DNA from 4 places in the Metabacillus sediminis genome. Region 3 is predicted to be linked to each of the others. Evidence: riboswitches for the same ligand, from Rfam matches in the RefSeq annotation. Region 3 holds a riboswitch; each other region holds the start of a gene.
What was found. A riboswitch is a leader RNA that binds a small molecule or an ion and turns the genes downstream of it on or off. The one in region 3 is predicted to bind cyclic di-AMP.
Positions count from the first base shown of each region.

Region 1 (2,971 bases), 230 kb from region 3:
AGAGGAGATAAATACTGGGAAAAAAATTATCCTGATGGAGTGGAATGACGGGGGACTGTATCCCCTCGTCATGAACACGTGATTATTTCATTGTAACTTTATAGAGTGAAGAACCTTCCCCCGTAATCTTCTCAGTTGTGACATGAATATCCGGATCAGAAGCCAAATTGAATGCAAGCACATAAGCCACTTTATGATCCGGTGTAACGTATGTCTCATAAAGCTTTCCAACCATTTCATTGGCGATAGAATCAGCCCACATTTCGGCTTCCCAGAGTGTTTCAAAAATGCGATTCTCATGCTTCCATTTTTTCTCCATAAAGGCCTCCCCGAGTGAAAAATTCCTTATATAGACATTTTATCTTTAGATAGGACCTTTTGAGAAGAAATAATTTTGCCGTGCTTTTGATTATACCGGTCAATCCAGTTGGCCATTGGCCTGAGAATGCTGTTGACGGCTACAACAATGATTGTACCTGCAGTGGCTAACATCAAAAACCCGGCACCTGCAAGCGTACCGATAGCGGCTGAGCACCATAGAGTTGCAGCCGTATCCAGTCCTCTAACGGTTAACCCTCGCGAAAAATAACCCCTGCCCCCAAAAAACCAATACCACTGACGATTTGAGCAGCAATCCTCATACTTGAATGATCGCCTGAGACATAATCGAGCATGACAAATAGACAGGCGCCAACGGCTACCAGAACATTCGTCCGAAGACCTGCAATGCACTTATGCCATTGTCGTTCAATTCCAATAACAATCCCCAGAAAAACAGCCGTCAGTAATCTCACTAAAATTTCGTATTCCATGATTCTACTTCCCCTTCATCCAATATCATCTCTCTATTTGGTTAAAAAGCTGATTTGCGCAGTATTCTATAATTTCTCTGCGCCTAATCATCCCTATAAAAATCCCCTGATCATCTACTACAGGGACAAAGTTCTGTTCCATTGCCCTGGAAATAATTTGTTCCATTTTGGCGTGAATTGGGACCGGTTCATTTTTCCGGTGCATCTCCACTTCCGTTAACCGGATTTTATTTGTGCTGTCAAAGCTTAGATTCGGCGTATTTTTGAGCTTCCATAATAAATCACCCTCTGTAAGCGTAGCTATATACTTCCCCTCATCATCCAGCAGCGGAAGGGCAGAATAACGATGATATTCCATTTTCTCCAAAGCCTGTCTCATTGTAGCGTGAATCGGCAAATGGATGACCTCTTTTTTTGGTATTAAGAAAAACGCTATATTCATTCAATCGATAGCTCCTTTATTTAATCTATAATCTCTTTTAGCATTTTCTCACGCATGGACTTTTTCAATCCATAAGAAAAAGACCACTGGCACTTCGCTGGCTATTGCTGAAAAAATGACAGCAAAAAAAGCCCCCAAAATAAGGCGGTCTTGTGACCTCCTTCGCTTTAGCCGACGAAGTTAGCTGACGGGCAGGATGGCGAAAGAGTCCTTTCATCCCTTCTGCTAAAGCAGAATTAGCCCCAAAAAAATTGGTTCCTCCGTTCCCGTGTTTACGGGATTAAGCCAGTAAAATTTTCATGTATATCGTACTCCCTGGATAGAACTTTGTAAATGTGAGTTTTTGACTATATAGTCGTATTTTTTCCTTGTTATGGCACTCTATCTTCATATTGCTTGTGGTTGCTTTACGATGCGTGAAATTGCTTGTGAAAAGATTAGTAAGGAATGGGGCATGACTAATAAAAAGTACGATGAATACCAATCGTTTTTCACTAAAAAGAAAACGAATTCATTTTTATTTAAATAACCCCTTCCCTATTGCCTGTAAAACAGTATAATAGGAAAGGGCAAAAAAGCAGCAAGGATAAAAATGTGTTTTTGCTGTAAATTTGTACACTCTAGGGAATGTTTGGGTAAAGATAAAGGGAACCCTTTCTCCCCCAGCCTGTCCCTCGTCATCATTCGCTTACTACATAAGGAGGTTGCTGCTATGAGTATCATCATTTCACTTGTCGGTATCGTCGTGGTTCTGCTGCTGGCCTATTTGGTCAGTAACAATAAAAAGCAGATTAAGATCAAACCCATTATCATCATGCTTGTTCTTCAAGTCGTCTTAACATTTATTTTCCTTAATACCGGAATTGGCCTATTTATTATCGAGGGAATTTCAGCATTATTTACGAAGCTCCTTGAATATGCTGCTAGCGGAATTAATTTCGTATTCGGCGGAATTGCCAACCCTAAGGAAATGCCATTTTTCCTTAACGTTCTCCTTCCGATCGTCTTCATTTCTGCTCTGATTGGAATTGCCCAGCACATCAGGCTTTTGCCTATCATCATTAAGTATCTTGGACTGGTTTTAAGTAAAATAAATGGCTTAGGAAAACTTGAATCCTACAACGCGGTTGCATCTGCTATTTTTGGGCAGTCTGAAGTATTCATTTCCGTAAAAAAACAATTAGGCCATTTGCCTGACCACCGTTTATATACACTTTGTACATCAGCTATGTCCACTGTTTCTGCCTCTATTCTTGGCGCGTACATGACAATGATTGATCCAAAATACGTCATTGTAGCCCTTGTGCTGAATTTGCTGGGCGGATTCATCATCGTGAACATCATCAACCCATATGATGTTGCGGACAGTGAAGACTTCATTGAAGTTCAAGAAGGGGAAAAACAGACCTTCTTCGAAATGCTGGGCGAGTACATCATGGACGGCTTTAAAGTAGCAATCATCGTCGGAGCGATGCTAATTGGTTTCGTTGCTTTAATTGCAGCCATCAATGATCTATTCAGCATCATTTTCGGCATCTCTTTTCAAACGATGCTTGGGTATGTGTTTGCACCATTCGCTTTCATCATCGGTGTACCGGCTGCAGAAATTGTACAAGCCGGAACGATTATGGCAACAAAGCTCGTTTCAAACGAATTCGTCGCCATGCTTGATCTTTCAAAAATGACCGAGCTGTCTGACCGGACAACCGCAATTATT
Region 1 covers NZ_CP147407.1:982,756-985,726, reverse strand. The annotation lists gene WCV65_RS05345 (hypothetical protein) at 1-48, shown strand, start outside; gene WCV65_RS05340 (hypothetical protein) at 83-319, opposite strand; partial or broken gene WCV65_RS05335 (MgtC/SapB family protein) at 346-812, opposite strand; gene WCV65_RS05330 (CBS domain-containing protein) at 838-1,254, opposite strand; cyclic di-AMP (ydaO/yuaA leader) riboswitch at 1,409-1,551, opposite strand; gene WCV65_RS05325 (nucleoside transporter C-terminal domain-containing protein) at 1,967-2,971, shown strand, end outside.
Region 1: it holds a riboswitch for cyclic di-AMP, as region 3 does, so the genes downstream of both, WCV65_RS05330 (CBS domain-containing protein) here and WCV65_RS06435 (APC family permease) in region 3, are expected to answer to the same signal.

Region 2 (2,971 bases), 1.9 Mb from region 3:
TAAGTAAACAAAGTCCGCTTATTACAAGCGGGCTTTGTTTATACGGCTGAAACTTATCTTTCATTATCCAGTTAAGATATCCTCTTTCGGGTAACGCACAATCTCATTTCCAGAAGGTGTAGCAAGAGAATAAATAAGAGTTAACGGTCCAAGCTTGCCGAGGAACATAATAAATACGAGAACGATTTTACCAAAGTCTGTAAAGTTAGCCGTAACTCCCATAGAGAGCCCTACTGTACCAAATGCTGAGACTACTTCAAATACAATTTCCAAAAACGATTCATTTTCTGTAATCGTCATCAGGAAGACTGCTCCCATGATAAAAAGGATGGATATGATGGTAATGGATAGAGCTCTTACAATGTAACCTCCATCAAGAGCACGTCTGCCAATGGTGATTTCCTTTCTCCCCTTTAAGAAGGTCAGGGTAGCCAGAAAAATAACAATAGCTGTGGTCAGTTTGATTCCGCCCCCTGTTGAAGCACTTCCCGCTCCTATGAACATTAGAATCATGACAAAAAAGAGAGATGCTTCATGCATGGCTCCGATATCAAGTGTATTGAACCCTGCAGTTCTTGGAGAAACGGCCTGAAACCAGGATGCCCACAGCTTATCTCCCAGTGAGAGCCCTCCAAGCGTACCAGGGTTTCCATATTCCAGAACAAAAAGAATCAGCATAGATACAAGATTAATTACAAGTGTTGCAACCAGCATAATTTTTGTATGCAGGCTGAATTTTTTGAACTTCTTCTTCTGCCACATATCCACCAGCACAGTAAAACCAATTCCTCCCACAATAAACAGGCCGCTAATAACGATATTGATAATCGGGTTCCCAACATAGTTGATTAAGTTATTAGAGAAAAGTCCGAATCCTGCATTATTAAAGGCAGAAATTGCGTGGAAAAATCCATAGAACAAACCTTTTTTCCATCCTAGTTCAGGAACCCATACAATAGATAAAAAAATCATGGCAACAAATTCAATAGCAAATGCAAATATGAACATATACTTCACAAGCCGGATAACCCCGCCTATGTTCGTCTGATTCAATGCCTGCTGCATCACAATCCGGTCTTTAATCCCCACTTTTCTTCCAAGCATCATGTAGATCAGGACGGCAAATGACATGATTCCCAAGCCGCCAATCTGAATCAGCAGAGCAACAACGGTTTGACCAAACGTAGTAAACGCTGTGCTCGGATCTACGGAGGAAAGACCTGTTACAGTCATAGCAGATGTAGCGACAAACAATGAATCGACCCATGAGATTCCTTGAGTAGTGGATATCGGAAGTTTTAGCAGACAAGTGCCGGCAGCAATACCAATAGCAAATGTTAGAACAAGCAGTTGCGAAGGTTTAAGTTTAATGACTTTAGGCATCTTCATTCGCTACATTCCTTCCTCTTCAAAACGGGCTATATCTTTATTTTTTCCGATAACAAGCAGGATATCACCTTTTTCCACCGTTTCTTCAGCTGCTGGAGAAACAATCATATCTTCATTTCTCTGGATCCCAACGATATTGCAGGCGAATTTGGCCCGAATGTCCAGGTCATTTAAGGATTTACGGTTTATTTTATCAGTTGCGACTAATTCCACCATACTATGCTCTTTTGATAGCTCAATATAATCAATCATTTTTTCTGAAATGATATGGTGGGCAATTCTTTTCGCCATATCCCGTTCCGGATGAATGACACGTGTAACTCCGATTTTTTCAAGCACCCGCTGATGGTAATCATTTTGCGCCTTTGCCCATACCTCGGATATTCCAAGCTCTATAAGCAGTAAGGAAGTTAAAATACTTCCCTCAATATCGTCTCCCAATGAAACAAAAGCGTGATCCACATTACTGACCCCAAGCTGCTTCAGCGCTTCCTCATCCATGGAATTCGCCTGAACGGAATGGGTAGCATATGGTGCGTATTGATGGACCTTATCTATATTTTTATCAACAGCCAGGACCTCCCTGCCCAGATCATGAAACTCTTTTACAAGACTTCCGCCAAACCTTCCTAGTCCGAAAACAGCAAATTGTTTACTCACTGATGAAATCTCCCTTTATGTAGAATCCTTAAAAAATGCACAAAAAAGCACAGAGGAGTGTCCCTGTGCCGTTTACGAACACAAGTTTCATCTGCCTCTCCATTACGCTTACGAGGTTAGCTGTCGGGTTAGGGCATGAAGTAGCCCTTTCTAATAAGAAGAATTCACCCCAAGTGAAGGCAATAGCCACCACACAATAACGGGTCCCCCGCTCCAAAAGGATTGAGCGATAAAGGTAAGTGAAACATATAATTTTGAATGGTACGAAAGTATCTTACCTTTGATTGATTCGATAGTAAAGAGTAAAAATGTCCTTAAACCAAACAAAGATTGTTAAATTGTTTTTATTTGACGATCATACAGATAACATGCTCTTATAACCGGCCTAGTCCTTCTTCCTTCCATCTATTTAAGCCTCTTACTTTTGCAGGTATTTTTAACCTGGCCGTTCCCGCTTTTAAAAGAAAAGCTAAGTTAATATCTGCTATTCATTCATCAGCAGCATACATTAACTTAGCCAAAAGAAAAAACCCTGCAAACATCGGCAGAGTTTAAATGGTTTTGCGTTTTTTTGAACTTTTAGCAAAAAGATAAACGGCCATAACCAAAATAAAAATAATAACAATCGGAATAATAAATGGCTGGGCATATTCCTTAATATGCATCCAATTGCTTCCCAGCTGTATACCCAAAAACAGAAAGAGAATGGTCCACGGAATAATAGCAGCGATTGTATAAAGAGTAAACTTCCAGACAGGCATTTTAGCGATCCCCGCCGGAATGGAAATGGCATGTCTTACAACCGGAATAAACCTTGCTGAAAAAATAACACCGGTTCCATATTTTTCAAACCATTCTTCTGACATATCAAGGTGCTTCTTTTTAATGAGAAGATATTTACCGTACTTTTCAAGAATTGGCC
Region 2 covers NZ_CP147407.1:3,370,591-3,373,561, forward strand. The annotation lists gene WCV65_RS17630 (ZIP family metal transporter) at 1-3, shown strand, start outside; gene WCV65_RS17635 (TrkH family potassium uptake protein) at 64-1,389, opposite strand; gene WCV65_RS17640 (TrkA family potassium uptake protein) at 1,393-2,049, opposite strand; cyclic di-AMP (ydaO/yuaA leader) riboswitch at 2,140-2,288, opposite strand; gene WCV65_RS17645 (DedA family protein) at 2,601-2,971, opposite strand, start outside.
Region 2: it holds a riboswitch for cyclic di-AMP, as region 3 does, so the genes downstream of both, WCV65_RS17640 (TrkA family potassium uptake protein) here and WCV65_RS06435 (APC family permease) in region 3, are expected to answer to the same signal.

Region 3 (2,971 bases):
CGTTACCTCTGCATTTGGAATAATTCCATAGTAGTAAGCTAAAAACACAATTCCAGTAAACAGAATCGCGAGCAGGGTTCCCATTGCGATTAGGGTTTTAGCCGCGTTATTAGGCGCGGGATTCTTAAAATTGGGAATCGCATTGGAAATTGCTTCAACCCCTGTCAGGGCTGAACTTCCTGATGCGAATGCTCTCAGTAAAATGAATAAACTGATTCCTGCAACAGGAGTACCGACCGGCGTATGGAGATCAGGTGATACATGACCTGTTAATATATTGTATATTCCCGCACCAATCAAAATGAATAAGGCAAAAACGAACAAGTAAACAGGATAAGCCAAAACAGAAGCAGATTCCGTTACTCCTCTTAAGTTTAATATAGTCAAAAGGATCACAAAGACAATGGCAATCTCAACATTGTAGGGATGCAAAGCCGGAAACGCAGATGTAATAGCATCCGTACCTGCAGAAACACTTACCGCAACCGTTAATATATAATCAACCAGCAAGGAACCGCCGGCAATCAGCCCCGGATTGACACCAAGGTTGTTTTTCGAAACAACATATGCTCCTCCTCCGTGAGGATACGCAAATATAATTTGACGATAGGATAATATAAGAGCTGTCAGTAGAACCAATACGCCTAATGCAATCGGAATCGAATACCAGAAGGCTGCTGCACTAATTGTCACAAGGACAATTAAGATCTGCTCCGGACCATATGCAACAGAAGACAGGGCATCAGATGAAAGGATGGCCAGAGCCTTCTTTTTGTTAAGCTTCTGTTCACCGAGCTCACCTGACTTTAATGGCCGCCCGATTAGAAGCCTTTTTAATGAATGAATCAAATTTTTCACCGCCATATAGTAGTAAACTTAAGTTGCCCTTTTTTACCCGTAAAAAATTAAAATCCTAACAATAAAAATGCCTGCAAGTCATCATTAACAGACTTGCAGACATGTAAATTCCTGTCTCACAAGCTCCACCTTCCTTCTCATATAACGCTGACGAGGTTAGCTGCCGGATTCGGGCCATTGAGTAGCCCTACCTGTTAAGGATTCACCCCAAGGATTCATTATGTAAAAATCCATTTGTAACGGGTCCCCCGCATCACACGATTTAAGCGATTTAGAAACATGAAACCGTTGATTATCATACTCCCCTCAATAGGAAATGTAAATAAAAATTTTCGCTTTATTTTCGAATGGCTAAATAGAAATAAAAACGTTCCGAATCGGAAACAATAAATCATAAAAAGATTGGAGGAAAGACCATGTTTAAAGAAAAGAAACCATTATTAACTGATGAATTCTTAGACGCTGTAGAAAAGGAAATCTCGGATTTATTCGGAGTTCAATCAATTGAGGATAATGAGATGCCATCAGAGGGCGCACTGGCTGATCAATAAAAAAGAGCATCAGGAGAAGATGCTCTTTTTACAAATACCGTGACTATTTTATTTCAAATTCCGCTGCCAGATCAGCCTTCATGTTTAACTCGTTTTGAACGTCCTTAACCACTCTGTATTTTCCGGCAGGCAGCTCCGATGTATTCAGCGTTAATGTTTGGGATTCTCCAGGAAGTATGTTAACTCCTACACTATTAAATGCCATATCGAGATTGACCAGTTTCCATTTCCATCCCGTCCATTTTTCGTAATGATACGATACTCCTGTTAATAATTCCTGCGGACCGTAATTTTCCAGTGTTAATTGAAGGCTGTCCGATTTCGTTATCTGTTTTTTATTTAAGGATACCTTTGCATTGATTTCCGCTGTTGGGACGTAAATGAGCTCAACGGCTGTATCCTCTACCTGTCCTTTATCCCCGAGAATTTCAATACTGAGCACATACAGAGCATTTTCTTTGTCAGGCAGTCCAGTAGAGAAGTTTTCCATTTTTGCTGTTTTTTCCGCAATCAATTTAAATTTTTTGTAATTCCGATCTCTTTCCGTCAGCTGATACCGGATGGTTTTCTCTGCAGAAGACACTTTTAGCACAGCATGTACAGGGGATTTCGCCGACATATAGTACCCCGAGGTGTCAAAGTGGAAACCTCCTCTTCTTTTAAAATACTTTCCGGTATGCGGACCGTATTCTGTTTTTTTGTGAATATTGCCTGGCCAAACAAAGTATTCATGTTCCTTGCCAGGAGCTCCGATTTGAGAAGGCAGCTGATCCTCAGCAGAAGCTGATCCTTGAGCTTCCTTAGTTGAACAACCGGACAGTGCCAATAATGCAAACATGAAAAAGGCCATGATTTTTTTTAGCTTCATGAATTCTCTCCCTTATTTAGTAGTCGAATCGCTTCCAATGAAAGCAGAAACAGGAGTAAGGAAAAAGCGTTACATTATCAAATTAGTCGACTTCGGATGGTAAAAGTTTCAAAATCAGCCATTTAACCGCTCATTTCTTGTGCTGTCTGCCTCCCTTTGCCTATAATGACGATAAAGAGGTGAAGAATTTGAAGGCGGATCATTGGCTTTATGTTTTTTTTCTTATTTGGTACGGCTGCGGTGTTATTTTGCTTGGATTTGACATTCTGCCTGTTTGGCTAGAATGGGCCAACGTTGTGTTTCTCATAGTAGCCGGAATTCTTGGAGGAGTATATTTTCATCATACATACGGCCCGAAAATGGGGATTGGCTTATCATTGACGGTCATCCTTCTTTCTATTTTCGCTGAGCATCTGGGTGTGGAATACGGAATCCTTTTCGGCGACTACTATTATACAAAGGATTTCGGTCCTCAAATTCTGGGCGTTCCGGTTGCGATCGGCTTTGCATGGCTCATGGTGATTGGCGGTTCACACGCTATTTTAAAAGCCGTTCTCCCCCATGCTCCCATAATCGTTTTCAGTGCGATTGGCGGGCTGCTGGCAGTATTGATTGACTTAATCATCGACCCGGTCGCAGCTGAAGTAAAGGAATACTGGGTTTGGACAGCGGAAAGTTTTTATTACAACATCCC
Region 3 covers NZ_CP147407.1:1,209,264-1,212,234, reverse strand. The annotation lists gene WCV65_RS06435 (APC family permease) at 1-849, opposite strand, end outside; cyclic di-AMP (ydaO/yuaA leader) riboswitch at 988-1,137, opposite strand; gene WCV65_RS06430 (hypothetical protein) at 1,275-1,409, shown strand; gene WCV65_RS06425 (immunoglobulin-like domain-containing protein) at 1,453-2,277, opposite strand; gene WCV65_RS06420 (carotenoid biosynthesis protein) at 2,466-2,971, shown strand, end outside.

Region 4 (2,971 bases), 1.9 Mb from region 3:
ATTGTACATCGAAATACCATTTCCCCGTAGAAGCACCCTGAAAAGCAAACAGAGCCGCCCCGATGAATAGCATAAAACCAATTACTTTCGAAGCTGTTGCGGCAAAATTTAACCGGCCTGCAGCATTTAAATTATTAACCAATATGGTATGAGTGCCCCACAGCAAAATTGTACATACAGCAAATGTAAGAAGTCTGCCTTTTTCAAAATCCTGTGATCCGATGGTGAAAAGAACGGCAGGATCCTTCATAACCGGAAGAAACGTTGATAAATAGCCTGCAAAGCTGGTAATGATGGCTACGTTGCTGATCCAGTTCGCCACCCAATAACCCCAAACCATACTAAACCCAGCTATTTTACCGTTTTTTTCAGATTTGAACATAGCCTTTGCATAGCTTTGCGGTCCGCCGGTGAGTTCAGGTTTTCTCATGGAAAGATTTCCAAACACGAAGGCAATCATTAATACCCCAATACCTGTAACCAGCCAGGCGGAGGCTGCCCCCATCGGACTTGCCATTTGAGCAAGCGTGCTCGGAAGCATGAATATACCGGATCCGACCATATTTCCGATAACAAATGCGGAAAGAAGCCAGAAGCCCCATTTTTTTTGTTCCATATTATAAATCCTCCTATTTCTTTATGTTACTTATCTTGAGGAAGACAGATGAGATTATGTACAAAATAAAAACGCATGGAGCAATCCATGCGTTTTGTATACATAGTCGCCTCAACCTATCTCCTGATAGCGCTCCGCGGATGAAGACTGCGGCAGTCCTGTACTTATTTAATACAGGCCCAGCAAATCTGAATGTTGGTTCAAATTGCTTCGGCACCTTTTCCTTTCAGCAGTCATCACTAGCCCCAACGGCTTCTGACTAATTACTCATAATTGGTGCAACCTCTACCTCACCGAGATATAGAGTGAGGATTTTGACGTATTTAATTGCGATTCTTGAAAATAATAAATGATTTTCTTTATACCGTCAACAGGTAAAGAAGAATTCCTTATAATCCCTTGAATTAAGCGAACAATTAGATTTTTCCTAGAATTAACTTGGAATTCTTAATGGTATCCCCTATAATTTAGGCAAGAGTGACAAACTGTAACACAAAGGGGTTATTTAGATGGGCAGTTTGGGGTTTGGAGAAATTTTATTGATTTTAGTCGTAGCATTGCTGTTATTTGGACCGAAAAAACTGCCGGAGCTTGGAAAAGCGGCGGGCAGAACACTTCGTGAATTTAAAAATGCTACACGAGGTATGATGGAAGAAGACGACGATAAGGCAGCGGCTAAAAAGACAGAAGAACAGGCACGTCCATGATGAATTTACAGCTTGCTTAGGCAGGCTGTTTTATTTTGCTCTGAATGCTCTTAAGCCGATTGGCTATTGCAGAGCCCTCATTTAGATGAGAGGTGGAAACCCCCCCTCCCATAGAGGGGAAATATAGAACTGGAGCATGTTAAAATAATTCCATTATGTGGAGCGAACGTTGTGGATATGCAGTCTATGCAGGAATAAATTGATAATTGCAAAATAGTAAACTATTCGTATATAATGAAAATACAAGTTCATATGTGAGCGCTTAATCCCATAAAGGGAGCGGGGGAACCAAAACACAGTGCAGTGGCACTTGGGGTGAATCCTTTTAATTGAAGGCAGGACATTTCTCTTCGTCCGAATCCGACAGCTAACCTCGTAAGCGAGAAGAGACACTTCAAATGGGAAAGTCAAGCTGGAAACATATTTAAATTTGACTGTAAAAGCCGTGAGATCTCTTCTCACGGCTTTTTTTGCGCCATTTATGAGTTTAACGGCAGCTTGTTATGGGAAAAAATAGCAAGCTATAGTTTTTTTAAATATTTCAACAACAGGAGGTAGTCTATGAAATTAGCTACAAAAATCATTATCGGTTTAATTGCAGGGGGAATTGTCGGAATTATCTTGAATATCACATCCCCTGACCTATTTAAGCAGCTCGATACCTTTCTATTTACTCCTTTAGGTAAAATCTTTCTTAATTTAATCAATATGCTGGTCGTTCCTATTGTTTTTTTCTCCATTACATTAGGGGTCGCAGGACTGGGAGATCCGAAAAAACTAGGAAGAATCGGCGGAAAAACTATTGCCTATTTTCTATCGACTACTGCCATTGCCATTATCATTGGCCTTGGTCTTGCCTTAGTTATCCAGCCTGGAAATGCAGGAGAGTTTGACACGAAAAATACGGAATATAAAGCGGAGGAAGCACCTTCTGTTTCTGATACGCTTTTAAACATTTTCCCAAAGAATCCAATTGAAGCAATGGCAAGCGGAGATATGCTTCAAATCATCGCCTTCTCTGTTTTCATCGGCTTTGGTATTGCGATGCTTGGAGAAAAAACAGCTGCAGTTAAAAAGGTTCTTGAACAGGGAAATGATTTAATGATGTATCTGGTTGGGGTAGTCATGAAGTTTGCCCCGTACGGTACGTTTGGATTGATTGCGACAGCAGTAGGCAGCCAGGGTTTTGATGCTATCAAAGCAATGGGGCTTTATTTTATCGTTGTCGTACTGGCTCTTGTCATTCATGCATTCCTTACGTATGGTTCAAGCATCATGTTTTTGGCAAAAAAGAGCCCGGTTTGGTTCTTTAAAGGCTTTGCTCCCGCGATGACAGTTGGGTTCAGTACATCCAGCAGTAATGCGACCTTGCCGGTATCTATGGAAACGGCTCAAAAAAATCTTGGTGTTCCTAAACAAATCAGCGGCTTCGTACAGCCTCTCGGTGCTACCATTAATATGGATGGTACAGCGATTATGCAGGGGGTTGCCACTGTATTCATCGCACAGGTATATGGACAGGATCTAACAGTTACACAGCTATTAACCGTTGTCCTTACAGCGGTGCTTGCAAGTATCGGCACGGCAGGAGTTCCTGGGGTCGGACTGATTATGCTTGCACTGGTATTAAATTCAGTTAATCTCCCGG
Region 4 covers NZ_CP147407.1:3,374,077-3,377,047, reverse strand. The annotation lists gene WCV65_RS17660 (amino acid permease) at 1-616, opposite strand, end outside; lysine riboswitch at 736-912, opposite strand; gene tatA (twin-arginine translocase TatA/TatE family subunit) at 1,126-1,323, shown strand; cyclic di-AMP (ydaO/yuaA leader) riboswitch at 1,573-1,719, shown strand; gene WCV65_RS17650 (dicarboxylate/amino acid:cation symporter) at 1,885-2,971, shown strand, end outside.
Region 4: it holds a riboswitch for cyclic di-AMP, as region 3 does, so the genes downstream of both, WCV65_RS17650 (dicarboxylate/amino acid:cation symporter) here and WCV65_RS06435 (APC family permease) in region 3, are expected to answer to the same signal.